Regions from separate parts of the Methylobacterium sp. UNC300MFChir4.1 genome, predicted to be linked through region 3. Evidence: riboswitches for the same ligand, from Rfam matches in the RefSeq annotation. Region 3 holds a riboswitch; each other region holds the start of a gene.
The links. A riboswitch is a leader RNA that binds a small molecule or an ion and turns the genes downstream of it on or off. The one in region 3 is predicted to bind cobalamin.
Positions count from the first base shown of each region.

Region 1: another riboswitch for cobalamin. It lies ahead of BMY19_RS00050 (TonB-dependent receptor plug domain-containing protein); the one in region 3 lies ahead of BMY19_RS30645 (hypothetical protein).
Region 2: another riboswitch for cobalamin. It lies ahead of BMY19_RS19630 (TonB-dependent receptor); the one in region 3 lies ahead of BMY19_RS30645 (hypothetical protein).
Region 4: another riboswitch for cobalamin. It lies ahead of BMY19_RS03230 (CbtB domain-containing protein); the one in region 3 lies ahead of BMY19_RS30645 (hypothetical protein).

Region 1 is NZ_FOCS01000001.1:6,937-11,337, reverse strand. It holds gene BMY19_RS00055 (ABC transporter substrate-binding protein) at 1-184, opposite strand, end outside; gene BMY19_RS00050 (TonB-dependent receptor plug domain-containing protein) at 193-2,163, opposite strand; cobalamin riboswitch at 2,282-2,483, opposite strand; gene prpB (methylisocitrate lyase) at 3,256-4,173, opposite strand; gene prpC (bifunctional 2-methylcitrate synthase/citrate synthase) at 4,187-4,401, opposite strand, start outside.
Region 2 is NZ_FOCS01000015.1:54,282-58,682, reverse strand. It holds gene BMY19_RS19630 (TonB-dependent receptor) at 1-2,018, opposite strand, end outside; cobalamin riboswitch at 2,303-2,496, opposite strand; gene BMY19_RS19625 (NUDIX hydrolase) at 2,601-3,068, shown strand; gene BMY19_RS19620 (RluA family pseudouridine synthase) at 3,211-4,401, shown strand, end outside.
Region 3 is NZ_FOCS01000031.1:22,110-26,510, forward strand. It holds gene BMY19_RS26800 (TonB-dependent receptor) at 1-1,454, opposite strand, end outside; cobalamin riboswitch at 1,586-1,784, opposite strand; cobalamin riboswitch at 2,052-2,263, shown strand; gene BMY19_RS30645 (hypothetical protein) at 2,454-2,852, shown strand; gene BMY19_RS26805 (DUF1289 domain-containing protein) at 3,288-3,488, shown strand; gene BMY19_RS26810 (hypothetical protein) at 4,062-4,401, shown strand, end outside.
Region 4 is NZ_FOCS01000001.1:664,600-669,000, forward strand. It holds gene cobN (cobaltochelatase subunit CobN) at 1-532, opposite strand, end outside; gene cobW (cobalamin biosynthesis protein CobW) at 579-1,613, opposite strand; gene BMY19_RS03220 (DUF1636 domain-containing protein) at 1,610-2,011, opposite strand; gene BMY19_RS03225 (CbtA family protein) at 2,004-2,756, opposite strand; gene BMY19_RS03230 (CbtB domain-containing protein) at 2,773-2,955, opposite strand; cobalamin riboswitch at 2,990-3,185, opposite strand; gene BMY19_RS03235 (discoidin domain-containing protein) at 3,347-4,401, shown strand, end outside.

The DNA of each region.
Region 1 (4,401 bases), on a different contig from region 3:
CCGTCGACCCGCGCGGATCTCGGGCGAGGTAGGTGACGGCCAGAACCTGGTCGCGGTCGGCAAGCCGTAGCACGAGCTCGTCGGCGCACAGGTTCATGGAGACCACCCGCACGGGTGCCGCCGCCGCGACTATGGGAACGGCGGACAGGATCACCGCGAGGGCGATCCCGAATCGCGACGGCATCCGCGACCTCAAAACGACGTCACGCGGACGCCGCCGTAGACGGCGAGCCCCGGCCCCTGGAAGCCGGTCGGGTTCTGGTAGCGCTGGTCGAACAGGTTATCGATCCGCCCGAACACCGTCAGGGTCTCGCTCCAGGCGTAGTTGACCGACAGGTTCACCAGCGTGAAGCCGGGGGCCTTCAGGCGGGGCACGGAGAAGTCGCGGTTGCCGTCCACGAACGACCCCAGCACGATGAGCGTGCCGGTCATGGTCAGATCTGGCATCAGGTTCCAGATTGCGGTCGCGCTGACCTTGTTACGAGGCCGACGCAGCAGCTCCTGGTGGGCGATCTCATCCTTCGTCACCGTGGTGGTCCAGTCGAGCCGCCCGCTCCAGAACTCGTTGAAACGCAGGGCGACGAAGCTCTCGGTGCCGTAGGCCGTGGCCCGACCGACGTTCACGTTGGTCGAGTAGGTCGGGTAGTAGGCCGTCTGGATCAGGTTCTTGAAGTCGGTCTGATAGTAGGTCGCGCCCACGGTCATGAACCCATCGAACAGCGGCTGCTCGAAGCCTCCGTCGAACCCGAAGCTCTCCTCGGGCCGTAGGTTCGGGTTCCCGAAGAAGCGGAAGCCCGGGTAGTCCTGATAGAGCTGGCTCAGGGTCGGTGGCTTGAAGCCCGTGCCGACACTGCCCTTCAAACGAGTCTCGGTGCCGGGCACGATGTAGCTCGGCGCCACCCGGTAGGTGGTCGCGCCGCCGAACTGGTCGTTCGCGTCATGGCGGATGTTGGCCACGAGCGCGGCGCCCGCAAAGGGCGTCGTCTGAAGCTCGGCGAAGCCGGCGGTGTTGCCGTTGGACCTGTCGATGCCGGTCGTCTCGAAGCGCTCGTCCTCGCGCTGGGCCCCGAACAGGACGAGGTTTCCGGGAGAGACCTGCCAGTCGCCTCGGTAGTCGAACCGGGTTCGCTCGCCGAGGTAGGTGGTGGGTGTCGGTGGCGCGAGGGGATCCAGCGGGCCGGCGAACAGGCGGTCGAACTTCGAGTAGTTCGCCCCGAAGACGTTGTGGAAGCCCGGTACCGGCGTCCACTCGGCCTCGCCCCTCATGATCAGCTGCTGCTGGTCGTTGAGGTTCCGGTACGGCAGCGGCACGTACGGAAAACCGCCGTCGGCTTGGTCGAGATAGGCGCTGTCGGAGAAGCGCAGGACGTAGTTGAGCCGGAACTCATCGGTGAGTTGCGCGCCCAGCTTGGTCGAGATCGTCTTGATGTCGGTGAAGGCGGTCCGCAGCGGTACGCCGCGGGGCAGCAGCTCGAACGGGGTGACCTGAACGGCCGATTGCCGGATGTGGCCGACCGAGACCGAGTAGTCGAAGATCCCCTCCGAGCCGGAGACGTTCCCGAACTGGTTGAAGGTGCCGAACGAGCCGCCCTCGACGGTCGCCGTTGCCCGAGCCGGCCCTTCGCCACGCTTGGTCACGACGGAGATGACGCCGCCGATGGCGTCGGCTCCGTAGAGGCCGCTTTGGGGCCCGCGCAGCACCTCGATCCGCGAAAGGTCGTAGGTCTGGAGCTGGCTGAAGTCGAAGGCTCGGTTCGGGGTCGAGGGGTCGTTGACGTCGATGCCGTCGATCTGGACCTTCACGTGGTTCGAGTTGGTGCCGCGGATGAAGACCGAGGTCTGGCCGCCGGCGCCGCCGGTCTGCACGACGTTGAGGCCCGGCACCTGCTGCAGGGCATCCGGCACCGTCCGGCGCTGCTGCTCCTGAAGCAGGCGGTCGGTGAGCACGGTGACACTCGATCCTGTGTTGGCGATCGGCGTCGGCACGCCCGTGGCCGAAACCGAGATCTCGGACAGGGAGACCGCAGCCTGCGCGCCTCCCTGGGCATCGGCGAACGGCGCGGCGACCTGCTGCGCGAGAGCGGGAGCGGAGACGAGCAGCGCGGATGCGGCGCAGGACAGCGCTAGGCTGCGCCGAAGCGCGGAGGGGACGGAACAGGACACGGGACGGCCTCGGGGGACGGCTGTGGCACGTCACCGCGAACGAGGCCTCGGCGGTCGCGTCCTCAAGGGAACCGCGGCGCCGCGACACCTCCCAGGACACCCCGCCCGGCAAGCTCCGCGTGTGACCACGGCTGACGGCAGGTCTCCTGGCTCGCGGGTCGGTGCCCTCCCACCGTCTTCCCAGGCGAGGCCGCCCAGTGACATCGGTGGCAGGAAGGCTCGCCGCTTACAGTTGCGGGGGCAGCCGCGGAATTGGGCTCGAAAGCCCTCACCGCATTCCCTTTCGATCCCTGAGGGGAACCGTCCAGGCGACTATCGGCAGGCCGTGAAACCTCGTCAATGCGCCTTGCAGGAAGAGCGGGCGCCTGTGACTTTGCAGCGACAGGGAAAGTCCCGGCGAGCTGTCGTCGATATTTCGAGATCTTGATACAAAGCGTTTATCTATTGGCAGATCTCGTAATATGAACCGTTTTGATTTTATATCGGTTATAATAAAACGCTAATAATTGACACAATTTAGCTCCGAATAGATCTTAAGTAATCTCGAACGCTCTCTGACGAAAATAGAGAGAAATAACCCTGATGATTATCAGAACAAAATTGAGATTGTCCAGATCGATTAATTTTGCCTTCCCGCATCAGCCTGATTCTCTCCTGCGATGAGATATTCAAGATACTGCAGACCATTCTCGGCGTCAGAGGCATTTGCTTGATCTCCTTTGAAATCGAGTAAGCCTCGTTCACCAGAGTATCACGCGCTCTTTTTGATATTCGACCATAATATGCTCGTACGATCCGATCGTCGGCATATAGATCTTTCGGATTATGCCGCTTCAAACAGGCTTTAATCCGTGCCAGAGCAAGATTCTTTCTGGAGGCCAGATTGAGCGTGAGATCGGCATCCGGATCAAACGTAACCGTGAGCGATCCCGCCTCTTCGGATAAGGACAACATCCCCGAACTCTGATGATCGCGAAGCCCCCTCAGCGTGCGATGGTGACAGGTTTGCGGGACGGATGGAAGGCAGTCGTACCAGGGGCGTCAACCAACCGTGAGCGCGATCAAAATAGCCAAGGGTAAATCAAGCATTCATCACTGCGGCATCCCTTCCGGAACGATGGTCTGGACGATGGAGCTGTCGAGCGCCTCGTAGGCATGCAGGCCGATCGAGGCATAGAGGTCCGCGCGAGTCTGCATGCGGTCGACCATGCCATGGGCGCCGTCGTCCCGCGCGAGCGCCGCATAGAGTTCGGCCTGGGCCTTGTTGGCAACTCGCAGGGAGCTGACCGGCCAGATGATCATCTTGTAGCCGAAGGATTCGAACTCGGAGGCCGTGAAGAATGGAGTGCAGCCGAACTCCGTCATGTTGGCGAGGAGCGGCACGCCGGGCATGGCCTGCGCGAAGGCCTTGAACATCTCCGGCGTATTCAACGCCTCGGGGAAGATCGCATCGGCCCCCGCCTCCACGTAGAGTTTCGCGCGCGCAACCGCGCCGTCGAGTCCCTCGCTCGCCGCCGCGTCGGTCCGGGCGATGACGTAGAGGTGGCGCCGCGCCCTCGCGGCGGCGGCGACCTTGGCGACCATGTCGTGCGCGTCCGCGAGCTTCTTGTCGTTGAGGTGGCCGCACTTCTTGGGAAGGATCTGGTCCTCCAGATGGACGGCTGCGGCGCCCGCCTCCTCGAAGGTGCGGACCATGTGCATCACGTTCAGCACCTCGCCGTAGCCGGTATCGCCATCGACGAGCAGCGGCAGGCCCGAGGCCCGGACGATCTGGCGGATGAAGAACGCCACCTCGTCGACGGTGATGATCCCGAGATCGGGCAGGCCCATGGACGCGGTCATGGCCGCGCCGGAGAGATAGAGGCCTTCGAACCCGGCCGCCTTGGCCTGAAGCGCGGCCTGCCCGTTATGAGCGCCCGGAAGTCGCGCGATACCGGGCTGGTCCAGCAGCCGGCGGAAGCGCAGGCCGGCATTTTCGGCGGGCAAATCGTCGGCCACGAGATAGGGCATCGGAAGATTCGCCTCAGGCGTGGAGGGGCAGGCCGCGCTCGGCCAGAGGGACGAAGGGCAGGTTCTCCGGGCCGACATAATTGGCCGAGGGCCGGATGATCTTGTTGTCCGCTCGCTGCTCGATCACGTGGGCGGACCAGCCCGAGGTGCGCGAGATGACGAACAGCGGCGTGAACATCGCCGTCGGCACACCCATCATGTGGTAGAGGACGGCCGAGTACCAGTCGA
Region 2 (4,401 bases), on a different contig from region 3:
TTGACGAGGTTGTAGGCGGGGCGCCGCGCCGTGTTGCCGAAGTCGCTGTAGACCTGCCCGACGTTCTGCAGTCCGACCCGCGCGGTCCAGTCGCGGGTGACGTCCCAGGTCAGCCAGAGGTTGGCCACGCGCTCGGGCACGTCGATCGGCTGGTTGCCGGCATACGAGACGGTGGCGCCGTTCACCGTCTGGTCGAACCGGTCGTACTGCGCGTGGAGGAGCGCGAGGTTGCCGTCGAGCCGCCAGCCCGGCGCGAAGCGCCAGCCGAGCGCCAGCTCGAAGCCCTGCGAGGACTGGCTCCCCACCTGCGTGGACAGCGTCGGCTGGCCGGGGATCGCCGAGATCAGGTTGTCCTTGACGATCCGGTAGCCCGCGACGGTCCATTCGAGGGCGCCGTCGAAGGCCAGACCCTTGGCGCCGATCTCGACCTGATCGCCGGTCGCGAGCTTGAAGCCCGCCAGCGACTGCGACAGCGTGATCAGGCTGTTCACCGGGTCGGTGGCGAAGCTGTACTGGGCGTAGAGCGCGCTGTCCGGCGTCGGGTTGTAGACGAGGCCGAACCGGTAGCCGAGCGCCCGGTAGGTCTTCTCGAACCGCGATCCCGTCTGCAGGTCCTCGCGGTTCAGCGTCGGCACGTCGAGGCGCACGCCGGTGAGGAACGACAGCTTGTCCGACAGGATCACCCGGTCCTCGGCGAAGACCGAGGCCTGGCTCGTCTGCGTCGCGTAGGCTGGACGCGCCCGGCCGTTCTGCGGGAACAGGCCCGGATCGTAGCCGGTGAGCGGTACGCTGGTTGTCGGAGCGTCGAAATAGAAGTTGTTGGTGTGGCGGAAGTCGATGTGATTCACGTCGAAGCCGGCCACGAACTGGTTCGGCAGCCCGAACAGGCTGCCCCGGACCGTCGCGTCGAGGCGGTCTCCGACCTGCTCCTGGCTGTGGTAGATCTCCAGGTAGTCGCCCCGGTCCACGAGCCCGGTGCCGCGGTTGTAGCTGTACTGCTCGACGTCGAGCCAGTGGCGCCGGCTGGTCAGCCGGTAGGCGGTGTTGCGGATCGTGATGTCGGCCGAGGGGGACCACTCGGTCTTGAGCTGGGTCCAGTTGTCGGCCCAGGTGATCTTCGCGTCGCGGACGTTGTAGTTGTTGAACCGGATGAGATCCGGGATCCGTCCCTCGACCAGCGGGGTGCCCCAGTAGCGGGCGGGCTCCTGGTAGCCGAGATCGTGGCTCAGGGTGAAGGCGAGGTCGGCGCTCGGCCGGAACAGCAGGGCGGCGGAGACCGCGAGGTTGCGGAAATCGCCCTTCGGCCGCATCCAGCCGTCGGCGCGGTTGCTGCTGACGTTGAGGCGGTACGCGAAGGTGTCGCCGTACTCAGCCTGGCCCAGCGGGCCGCCGGAATCGAGGGCGAGCCGCGCGACCCCGTCGGTGCCGATCACCGCGCGGGCGGCGTTGATCGGCACGAAGACCGGCCTCTTGGGCACCACGTTGATGACGCCGCCGATGGCGCCGTCGCCGTAGAGCACCGAGGACGGCCCGCGCAGCACCTCGATCCGCTCGACGTTCCACGTGTCGAACGGGAAGGTCACGGTGTTGGCGCCGACGTAGAAGCGCGTGCCGTCGTAGAGCTGCTGGATCGAGTTCGGTCCGGCGAAGCCGCGGGACGTGAACGCGCCGTTGCCGTTGCCGGGCGCCGCGATGGTGGTGATGCCGGTCGCGTCCTGGGTCACGGCCTCGGCGATCGTGTCCTGGCCGCGCAGCCGCGCGGTCTCGCCCGACACGATGTCGAGGCTGGCGGGCGTCTCCAGCGGCGTCAGGCCGAGGCGGCTCGCGGTCCGGTCGCGCGTGCGCAGGTTGAGCCCGTTCGGCGGCAGGCGGCCCGGGTCGCCGCCCGCGCCCGCGACCGACAGCTCATCCAGCGTGACCGCCTCCTGGGCGGCGGCCGGACTGGCGAGGAGCGCGAGGAGAACGCCGCAGAGGGGGGCCCGCCCGCCGAGGCAGGAGCGATGGGTCGATGGAGACATGGGGAAAGCGGTCCGTGCGCGGCGCGCGCCGGCCCCCGCGTCCTACAGGCATTGTAATAACATTACAATGCACCCGCCGTGCGAAAGCCTCTCTCTGCGCGGGCGCGCGGCGGCGTCCTGCGACAGGGCTCGAGGGGCTCGGGACGGCGGAGACGGGCATGGGGAACGGCGTCGCGGGCGCGCTTGCTGTGGCACGTCACCGCGAACGAGGCCTCGGCGGCCGCCTCCCCTCGGGACTGGCGGCGCCTCGACACCCGCCAGGACACCCCGCCCGGCGCGTTTCGCGTGTGACCACGGCTGACGGCAGGTCTCCTGGCTCGCGGGTCGCCGCCCTCGCACCGTCTTCCCGGGGTGACCCAGTGACGTGGTGGTGAAGGGCTCGCCGCTTACAGTTGCGGGGGCAGCCGCGGCTTCGGGGCGAACCCCTCACCGCGTTCCCTTTTGATCCCCGAGGGGAACCGTCGAGCACAGCTTGGCCGTAGCGGGGGCGGGCGTCAACCGTGTGTCCGGTTGTTGCCGTGGATCGGCGCGCAGTGCGCCGGTCCGTTGCGACCGCGCCGACGACGGGCTAGCCCCTGCGGGATGACGGTCTGGCGGCCCCCTGCGGAGATTCGCGTGAAGGCGCTGGGCCTGCCCCGGCGCGGCAACAGCCTGCTCGTGGCCGAGGTCCGCGCGGATGACGGGCGGCTGAAAGGCGTCCGGCCGCTCGGCGGCAGCGTCGCGTTCGGCGAGCGGGTCGAGGACGCCCTGATCCGGGAGTTCCGGGAGGAGCTCGGCGTCACCGTCTCGGTGCTCGGCGGCCCCCGCGTCATGGAGAACATCTTCACGCACGAGGGGCAGGTCGGGCACGAGGTGCTGTTCCTGTTCCCCGTCGCCCTGCCGCCGGGGCGGTTCGACGGGCAGGAGCGCTTCGTCTTCCACGAGGATTCCGGCACCGCCTGCGTGGCGCGGTGGTGCGATCTGGACGGGCTCGACGTGCCGGGCGGTCCCGACCTCTTCCCCGCCGGCCTGAAGGACCGCCTCCGCGACGCGTGGCGCGCGGAGCCCTGACGGACCGGGCCGGCCCACTGCCTTTGCCGGTCGGCGCGGGCGATGCTACAGCCGGGCAATCCCATCGGTCCGGACGTCCGCGACGCCGCGGCCCATGCGCCCGGACGCTCCGTCCGACGCGGAGACGGGTGCCGGCGGAAGCATGACGATACGACCTCCCAGAAGCGGCGGGCCGACGGGGCGCAAGCCTCAGGCCGGCAAGTCCAGCGTCAGCAAGTTCAGGGGCGGCAAGGCCCAGGCCGACGGCCGCGCCCGCACGGGCCCGCGCACCAGCGCCCGCGACGCCGCCGAGCGCGCGGCCCGCAACCGCGGCGAGGATGCCGGCACCCGCGATCCCTGGGGCGCGCAGGCCGCTGCGGCCCCGGCGCCGGCCCGGCCGCCGAAGCCGCGCCGCGAGGCCGCCGCACCGCGCGACGCCGCGGCGGGCAAGCCCGGCGGCCGGCCGCCGGCCAAGCGCTCGGCGGCCCCATCCCCAGCCCTCGCCTCTGCCCCCGCGCCCGGTCCGACCCGGCGCGAGCAGCGCGCCGCCGCCTCCGCGACCCTCGCCTCCGGCGTGCAGACCCTGACCGTCGAGCCGGACGAGGCCGGGATGCGGATCGACCGCTTCCTCACCGCCCGCTTCCCGCTCCTGCCCTTCACCCGCGTGCAGACCATCGTCCGCAAGGGCGAGTTGCGGGTCGACGGCAAGCGCGCCAAGCCGAACGACCGGCTGGAGCCGGGCATGAGCGTGCGCGTGCCGCCGCTGCGCCTCGACCAGCCCACCGAGCGGCCGCGCAGCGCCGCCCGCGAGCAGGACGACGCCGCCTTCATCCGGTCGCTGATCCTCTACGAGGATGCCGACATGATGATCCTCAACAAGCCCTTCGGCCTCGCGGTCCAGGGCGGTTCGGGGACGGTCCGGCACGTGGACGGCCTGCTCGCCGCCCTCACGGGTCCGGACGGCCAGAAGCCGCGCCTCGTCCACCGGCTGGACAAGGACACGGCCGGGTGCCTGATCATCGCCAAGACCCGGCTCGCCGCCGCGACGCTGGCCAAGAGCTTCCGGTCCCGGGCGGCGCGGAAGATCTACTGGGCGCTCACCGCGGGCGTGCCGCGGGTCCGGCAGGGACGCGTCTCGACCTACCTCGCCAAGGAGGAGCCCACCGACGCCGACGCGCGGATGCGGGTCGCCAAGCACGGCGACGAGGGCGCGAGCCACGCGCTGACCTACTACGCGATGGTCGATCAGGCGGCCCAGAAGCTGTCCTGGCTGTCGTTCAAGCCGGTCACCGGCCGCACGCACCAGCTGCGCGCCCACGCGGCCCATATCGGCCACCCGATCGTGGGCGACCCG
Region 3 (4,401 bases):
TCGTTCGAGTGGAAGCCGCCGCCGTAGTTCACGTAGAGCTCGGTGTCGAACCAGGGGCCCAGGACGAGGCCGAGCTTCGGGTTGACGATCCCATCCCGCGCCTTCCCGGAATTGGCTGGCGTGTCCGACACGACGCTCGCGTAGTAGCCATCGGCCCGGAAGCCGAGGCTGGTGCGCAGCCAGTCGGTCCAGCGCACGCGGTTGTCGAAGTAGAAGGCACCGCTCGTCTCCAGTACGCGGTCGTCGAGGATGCCCGAGCGGTACTGCCGGTTGGTGGTGTTGAACAGGCCGACGCGGATCGAGTCGGTGCGGGTCTGCACGCCGATCTCGTTCTCCATCGGAAGGCCGAACAGATCGCCCTGGAAGATGTGCAAGGCCTCGCCGCCGCCGATGATGCGCTGGTCGAGCTGGTGGAACTGGTCCCCGTTGACGGGATCGTTCAGAAAGTAGGTGAAGTCGTTGAACAGGTTGAGCTGCGAGCGGATCACGTAGGCCGAGGCCCTCGTGACCCCGGTATCGTCCGTCGCACTGAACCGGCCCGACAGGGAGAACCGGGAGGTGTCGCCGCCATCGGTCGGGTTGATGGTGCCGTAGCGGCTGATCAGCCCGGAGACGATGGCCCGCTCGGGAATCTGGTTGGTGGCGGTCCAGCGGGCAGCGTAGGCCATACCGGTGACGGAGAACCCGTCCAGCGCCGTGCCCTGGCTGTAGCGGGCGACCGTGCTGATCTTGCGCAGGGCATCCGGCACGGTCCAGGGCCCGTCGTAGACCTGCGCGTCGGCGGCGACGAGTAGGTTGCCTTCAGCGAACGGGGTCGAGGCGATTGATAGGGCGCGCTTGTAGCCGAACGAGCCGATTGAGGTGAGCGCGAGGTTCTTCTGCACACTGTCGAGGTAGTCGATACGCACCGAACCGGCGGAGGCGAAGTCGCCGTCGCGGACGAAGTACGGCCCCTTGTGGAACTCCACCGCGCCGACGAGTTCGGGGATGAGGAAGTTGATGTCGGCGTAGCCCTGTCCGTGGGCATGGGTGCGCATGTTGAGCGGCATGCCGTCGAGGAACAGGGCGATGTCGGTGCCGTGGTCGAGGTTGAAGCCGCGCAGGAAGAACTGGTTGGCTTTACCCTCGCCCGAGTGCTGCGTGACGATGAGCCCCGGGACGGCCTCCAGCACCTCGCCGGGGCGGGTCACGGGCCGGTTGTTGACCTGCGCCCCGGTCAGGATCCCGGAGCTGGCCGAGTCCACGCTGAGCAACGAGCCGCCGATGCCCGTGACACCGCCGACATATCCGGCGCTTGCGGCAGGCGCGGTTTGCGGCTTCGTGGCTACCGTTTCCGAGGTGACCGAGATCTCCTCCAACGTTGTCTCAGCGGTGGAAGTGGCCTGTGCAGGACGATCCTGCGCATGGGATGCGGTCGACAGCACGACGAGGCTGCAACCTGAAAGCGCGAGCATGGCGCGAAGAGAACGACGGGACACGTAAGCCTCGACGGCGGCAGTGGCACGTCACCGCGAATGAAGTCGCCGCGCTCGGCAGCAGCCCAGCGATTCGACACCCGTCAGGACACCCCGCCCAACGCGTTTCGCGTGTGACCACGGCTGACGGCAGGTCTCCTGGCTCGCGGGTCGTCGCCCTTGCACCGTCTTCCCGAATGACACGCATCCAGTGACGCGGTGGTGCTGGGCTCGCCGCTTACAGTTGCGGGGGCAGCCGTGGCTTCGGGACTAGCCCCTCACCACGTTCCCTTTTGATCCCCAAAGGGAACCGTCCGGCAAGGCTTAGCATTCGGGCGGCGCTCGCCGTCAAGGCGCAATCCTGCGTCTACGTTTGAACTCGTATTTTCATCCGGGTGGTGTGTCGGGTCGGATACGCCGCCGTGTCGCCACCCTTGACGGCGGACGATTGCCTGCCTCGGATCGTTCATGGCCTTCTGAACGATCGGTCTCGACACATCGATGTCCTTGAACCCCGAAGGGGGCTCTCGCCGCGGACACGGTCGGCCGTGGCCGAGGCAGATCAATAAGCCGCTTTGACAAACTCCATAGCTTCGCGCCATGCTTGGCTATCGTGGTTCCTCGAACCGGCTCGCCGGGTCGAGGCTAAGAGGGAATTCGGTGAGCCTGAAAAGGCGATGCCGGAGCTGCCCCCGCAACTGTAAGCGGTGAGTCTTTGTCGACAATGGTCACTGGCGCTCGCGCCGGGAAGGCCAGGCAGAGACGGTGATCCGTGAGCCAGGAGACCTGCCTCGATCGATGAACGTCTCTCGGGCGGGGTGTCCCGGTGGGTCGCTTGCAGCGGCTGCGTCGGGATGGCGTATCCGCACCGAGATGCAATGCGTCCGCCTGGCCTTCGCCCCAATCTGTCGGGGTTCGCCAGTGTCCGATCTTCGCTCTCACGATCCACTCTCTCCTGCCGGCGTACCTGAAGGTGCTCAGGCGCGCGGCGCAACGACTGTGAGTGTTCAGGCCGAAGCGGTCGGACAGAATCTTCGTGCGCAGGTGCAAGCCTACGCCACGCAGCGCAAGGACCAGGCCGCCAAAGCCGCTGCGGATGTCGCCACTGCGTTCAAGGTCACCAGTAAGAACCTCGACGGCTTCCCATGGATCAAAGCGAGTTGCGAGCGGGCCGCGCGCGACGTCGATGCGTTCGCTGACAGCCTCGCGCAGCAATCTGTCGGCGAGATCACGAATGCGATCGGTGCGGCTGTCCGCCGTCGGCCTGGCCTCGCTGCAGCGACAGCGGTTACAGCCGGTGCTGCGCTCTTCTATGTCGCCCGTCGTCCCGAACTGCGTGGACTGCTTCGTCGGCAGGTTGCGCCCCAGATCGATAGCAGCCCGACACCGGAGGCTTAGAGATTGGCCTGATGCCCCTCTGGCAACGCACGAGCCCCGATCCGGTCCGCCGGCCGGCCGGCTTACTCCTCGACAAGGCTGACAATGCGCACTCTCCGTGACGATCAGGAACCGGTCGATGCGCGTCGGCCCCGTTATCGCATCGGTGAGGCCAGGGGGGGGCGGCAGCTTCGACCCGAGCACGCCTCTACACGAACAGCCTTGAACCTATCTTGAAGGCGATCGTCGACCAAACCGGGTGGTCCGCGACCGAGATCGCAGGCGAGATGACCTGTCGCGGTCTGAGCAAGACCCGCGGCAGCCGGATCTGGACCTCTGCCGATGCCCACAAGCTCCTGCGTCGCCTCGACCAGGCGTCCGGACGACGAGAGGTCAAACCGAACAGTTAAGCAAATCTACGCCGCGATCCTCCTGCTTCCGTAGAGTTTGCTGACCATGAGTTCGAGCAAGCCGTCGAGCCCCTGCACGAAAGTCTGTGTCCTCGATGGCGCTACCGGATTATGCCGCGGATGCGGTCGAACCCGTCAAGAAATCGCAATGTGGGGTGGCATGTCGGAGGTAGAGCGGCGTCGTACTATGAGTAAACTTGAATCTCGCCTGCTCACGAGCATCCGTCAGAACGAGGTCAAATCATGAGTTTGCTGTCCGAAGCGGATCATTCTTTGACCGATTACACCGTGGTTGTTCGACGATGTGAGCTTCTTCCGAGCCACTTTCGATGGAAGGTGTTGCGCCGTGGCGTGCCTCTCGATCTCGATGGGTACGCTTATGCTTCACGCTGGATGGCCGAACAGGCGGGCGCGGTCGCTCTAAAATGTGAGTTCGATCGCAGACGCATCCAAATGACAGCCGATCACACGAGGTTCTGATGTACGAACGGCTGAGATATCCTTTTCCAGTCATCGGCCACAGCCGGACGCTGCCCAAGCGATACAAGTACTCGTGCGGCGTACGGCTGTGGCCGATGAGGCTATCCCTTCCTTCGAACGACAACTACACGCCGGTTAAGCGGATCATGGCAAGCTTCGCGCGTTACATCCGGTACATAGCGACTATGGCAAGGCGCTTCGCAAGGGACCGCGCGGCGAATGCGGGCGAGCTATCGCAAATCCGCACTCGCCCACTGAGCGTCAAAGACGCTTGATGCGTTCTCAACTGCAGGGATGCAGGCGCAGCCCAGTCGCGACCAGCGCCATAGTGCTGCGAGGCTTGGTCGCGCGCCTGCACGAGACCGAGGGGCCGGATCGCGATCTGGATTGCCAGATCGACACCGCCATCTACCGGATCGAGTGGCGGCCCTACCGTGATGACGCTAAGATGGTCTGGGGCCACGGCCCGGACGGGGCGGTTCTCCGCCACGGCAGAGAGAGTTGCCCGGCCGTCACCGCGAGCCTCGATGCCGCGCAGGCGTTGCTGACACGTGCGCTCCCGGGCTGGTCCTGGCAGGTGCATACCGAAAGCCGCCCTGAAGCTGGCTTCTGCGCCGCAGTGTGGCGCTCCTGGGGAAGGACCGCCTACCAGCGCCGTGTCGCTGAAGCCCTGCCGACGC
Region 4 (4,401 bases), on a different contig from region 3:
ACCAGGGAAAGCCGCGCGGGAGCGGCACGGGCGGCTCGACCGGTCCGTCGGCGCCCAGGCGAATCGCCAGGCGCCGCAGCATCCGCCGCAAATTGTCGGGGCCGCCAGCCCGGAAATAGGCGTCGAGCTGCCCGGCGAGGTCGGGATCGGTGGAGAAGGCGGCGAGGCGCGGATCCGGCCGGTCGTCGCCCGGCAGGACCGCGAGGACGACGCCGTGCGCCCGCGCGGCCTCGGCGCAGCGCTCGATCCCGTAGCGCCAGTAATCGAGGCCGCCCAGGCAGCGGATCACCACGACCTTGGCGCGCGCCACGACGCGCTCGACGTAGAGGTCGACCGAGAGCGGGTGCCGCAGCCTGGCGAGCTTCGCGAGCCGCAGGCTCGGCAGGCCGGGCTCCGCGGCGTGGGTCTGCCCGACCGACGCGAGGTCGCTGTCGGTGAAGGACAGCACCACGAGGTCGCCGGGCTCCTGCCCGAGATCCACGGCCGCCTCGCCCTCGTCGAGGGAGACGGAATCGATGCGCACGAGGTGCACCGCGGCGACCCCTAGAGCGAGTCCGGGCGGGCGTGCGCGACCGGCCTCATCCCGCGAGGGCCGAAGCGACGGCGTCCTTGTCGAAGCCCTTCAGGCCGATCACCACCAGCGTCCCGTCGCGGGCTTCCCCGGCCCGCCAGGGGCGGTCGAAGTGATGGGTCACGCGCCGGCCGACACCCTGCACCACGAGGCGCATCGGCTTGCCCGCGACCTCGGCGAATCCCTTGATGCGCAGGACGCCGGCGGCCTCGGCCGCCGCCTCGACCCGGGCCGCGAGATCCCCCGCGGTCACCGCCGGGCGCACCGGCAGCGCCACGGTCTCGAAATCGTCGTGGTCATGGTCCTCGCCCTCGCCGTGATGCGAGGGGCGGGCGTCGAGATCGTCCTCGGCGGCCGCGCCGAGGCCGAGCAGCACCCGCGGGTCGATGGCGCCGTTCTCGGTCTCGACCACCTTCACGGCGCGGGGCAGGTGCCCCTCGACCTCGGCGCGGACCCGCGCCCGCGTCGCGGCGTCGATCAGGTCGGCCTTGTTGACGACCACGAGGTCGGCGCAGAGGAGCTGGTCCTCGAACACCTCCTCCAGGGGGTTGTCGTGGTCGACCGACTGGTCGGCGGCGCGCTGGGCCGCGAGGGCCTCCGGATCCTCCGCGAAGGCGCCCGAGGCCACCGCCGGGCCGTCGACAACCGCGACCACTCCGTCGACGGTCACCCGCGAGCGGATCGCCGGCCACTGGAACGCCTGGACCAGCGGCTTCGGCAGGGCGAGGCCGGAGGTCTCGATCAGGATGTGCTCCGGCGGCTCGGCGCGGCCGAGAAGGGTCTCCAGCGCCGGCACGAAATCGTCCGCGACCGTGCAGCAGATGCAGCCGTTCGGCAGCTCGACGATGGCGTCCTCGGTGCAGCCCTCGACGCCGCAGGCGGCCAGGAAGGACTTGTCGAAGCCGATATCACCGAACTCGTTCACCAGGATCGCGAGGCGGCGCCCCTTGGCGTTCTCGACCACGTGGCGGACGAGGGTCGTCTTGCCGGCCCCGAGGAAGCCGGTGACGATGGTGCAGGGGATCTTGTTCACGAGGGTCATTCCGCGGGCTCCAGGGTGCCGGCGGGGACCGGGCGGGGTTCTGGGAAAGGGGGAATGCGGGCGATCACGCCCTTGCGGAACGCCTCCGGACGCTCGCGCCAGGGCACGATGCCGTCCGGGGTCGCCGCGTAGGCCGCGAGCCCGCCGAGGATGATCTCGGCCGAGGCGGCCGGATCCATGTCGCCGTAGACGTAGGTCCAGCGGTCGGCCGCGGCGACCGCCACGGTGCAGGGCCGCTTGCAGACCGAAAGGCACTCCACCGCCTCGACCCGCAGGTCCGGCGTGGCGCCGCTCCGCGCTCGAAGCGCCTCCAGCAGGCGGGCCCCGGCGCGGGGCCCGTCGGGGTCGTCGTCCGGCCGGCGGCAGGTGGTGCAGACGTAGAGAACGGTCTCAGGCACGGGCCGCTCCCCGATCCGCGCCGCGGGCGAAGGCCTGCCACGCCCAGCCGAGCCCCAGCCCGATCAGGATCCAGAACACGAAGCTGATGGCGAGCGACCGCGCGGCGAATTGCGCGGCGAGCGCGGCCGGAAGTTCGGACGCGGCCTCGGGCGCCTGCGGGGCACCGACGACGTGCGGCGCGATGATCAGGACGAGCCCCCCGAGGATCGTGATCAGCGCGCGGCGAATCGTGATCAGGTAGAGCCCCATGCCGGTCGCCGCGGCGGTCATCACCCACCACGCCTGCCGCGTCGCGAGCGGGGCCGCCGCGCTGCCGGGCAGTTCCGGCGGCAGGCCGAGACCCGGCGCGAGCGCGACGCTGGCGAAGGCGGCCACCGCGAAGGCGAGGCCGACCTGCGGCGTGGGTTCGCGGCTGCAGGCGAGCATCACCGCGCCGAGCAGCAGCGCGTAGCCGACGCCGCCCACGAGTGTCGCGAGCCCGGTGAAGGCCATCCGCGGCAGGCCGGGCGCGGGCTGCCATTCCGGCGCGGCGTCGGGCGCGGCGTGGTCGTGCCCGGCATGGGCGAGCACGATCGGGAACGCCTTGATCGGGAGCGCCTTGGCAGCCCGGTTCGGCGCCTCCTGCTGCTCGTAGCGCTCGGCCGCGACGATCAGCGGCGAGGTCAGCGTGAGTTCGAGGCCCGTCACGATGGCAGCCGCGAAGAAGCCGGCGGCGAGGGCCGCCGACAGGAGCCGGATGATCATCCCTGGTCCGGGGACGTCAGTGGCAGGGGAAGTTCTGGGTGTGCCGGAAATCGTGCGCCGCGTTGTGGAGCGCGATCGCCGGCGAGAAGCCCGCCATGAACAGCAGGCCGAGGCCCAGCACGGCCGCGAGTGCGACGGCGATCGGGCGCTCCGACGCGCGGGTGCCGGCGGCGATGGGGGCGAGGGTTTGCGTCGTCATCAGAAGCGTCTCCAGCCGCCCCACCGGCGGCATTGCGGGATCCTGTCGCGACGGCAGGTCTCCTGGCTCGCGGCTCGGCGCGCCCACCGCCTTCCCGGATCGCTCCGGTGGCGCTTGGCGGGCGCTCGCCGCTCACAGTTGCGGGGGCAGCCGCGGAATCGGGGCTTCAAACCCCTCACCGCATTCCCTTTTCACCCCGTCTCCGGGGCACCGTCGCCCGGCCGTTGTAGACGCATGACCGCCGGGACACAACGGAGCGGCGCCGGATCGCGGCCGTTTCCCGCGCCCGCCCCGCGATCGGGGCGGGCTTGACGGCCGCGCCCCGGAGCGGGCACCGCCGCACCCGATACCCGCCCGGCCCCGGCGCGGGCGCTGAACTCTCGGAGACCCGATGGCCCCGACAGACGATCCGACCCCGGTTCTCGTCGATCTCGCGGCCGGCCGTGAGCCGCGGATCGTCTCCGATGCGGGCACGGGAACGACGTGGCTCGAGGTCGACCTCGGCGGCCGCTTCCCGATCCATTCCGTCGCCCTGCGGCCGGGGGAGGGGGCGGTTCCCGCGGAGCCTGGCGACGTCGCGGTGGCGGTCTCGCAGGACGGCGTGACGTGGGCCGAGCCGGACCTTGCCGGCTGGACCGCGACCCCGGACGCCCTCGTCGCCGCGATCGTCCCCGACGAGCGGGCCTGGGCGCGCGCGGTCCGGATCGCCGCGCCTGAACCGGCCCGGATCGCCGGCATCGGCATCCGCGCCGACGAGGCCGCGGTCGACCTGATCGCGCTGCGGGCGATGCTCGGCCTCGACGTGACGCTCCTGAACGAGACGCCCGGCGCCAACGTCTACGTCACCTACGCGCTCCAGTCGGCGCCCGACCGCGCCAGCCATGCCCTGGTCGGCCTGTCGCTGTTCGAGAACGGCGCCTTCGGCAACTGCCTCGTCCAGTACATCATCGCGGTGACGATCGCGAAGGCGCTCAACCTGAAATACATCAAGGTGCCCAAGGTCGACCGCAGCAAGGTGATCTTCCTGACCGAGCGGCTGACCTGCGACGGCCTCACCTTCATCCCGCCGGACGAGCCGCTGCCGGCGGACGGCTACTTCCTGTCGGGCCTGTACTTCGACCCGACGCAGTTCGAGCGCGTGACCGCGCTGCGGGGGCCGACGGATTCGCGCGCGATCGTGCAGAGCGTGATCCGGCCGCTGTTCAACGGCCTGCCGAAGAGCTTCCCGGTGAAGCCCGACGACCAGCTCCTGATCCACATCCGGTCGGGCGACATCTTCAGCACCTGGGTCGATCCGCACTATCCGCAGCCGCCCTTCGCGTTCTACCGGATGGTCATCGGCCGGCTCCTGGCCGAGGGCCGGATCCGCTCGGTCAAGCTCGTCTTCGAGAACAGGCTGAACCCGGTCATCGCCGAGGTGGAGGCGTACGCGGAGCGGCGCGGATT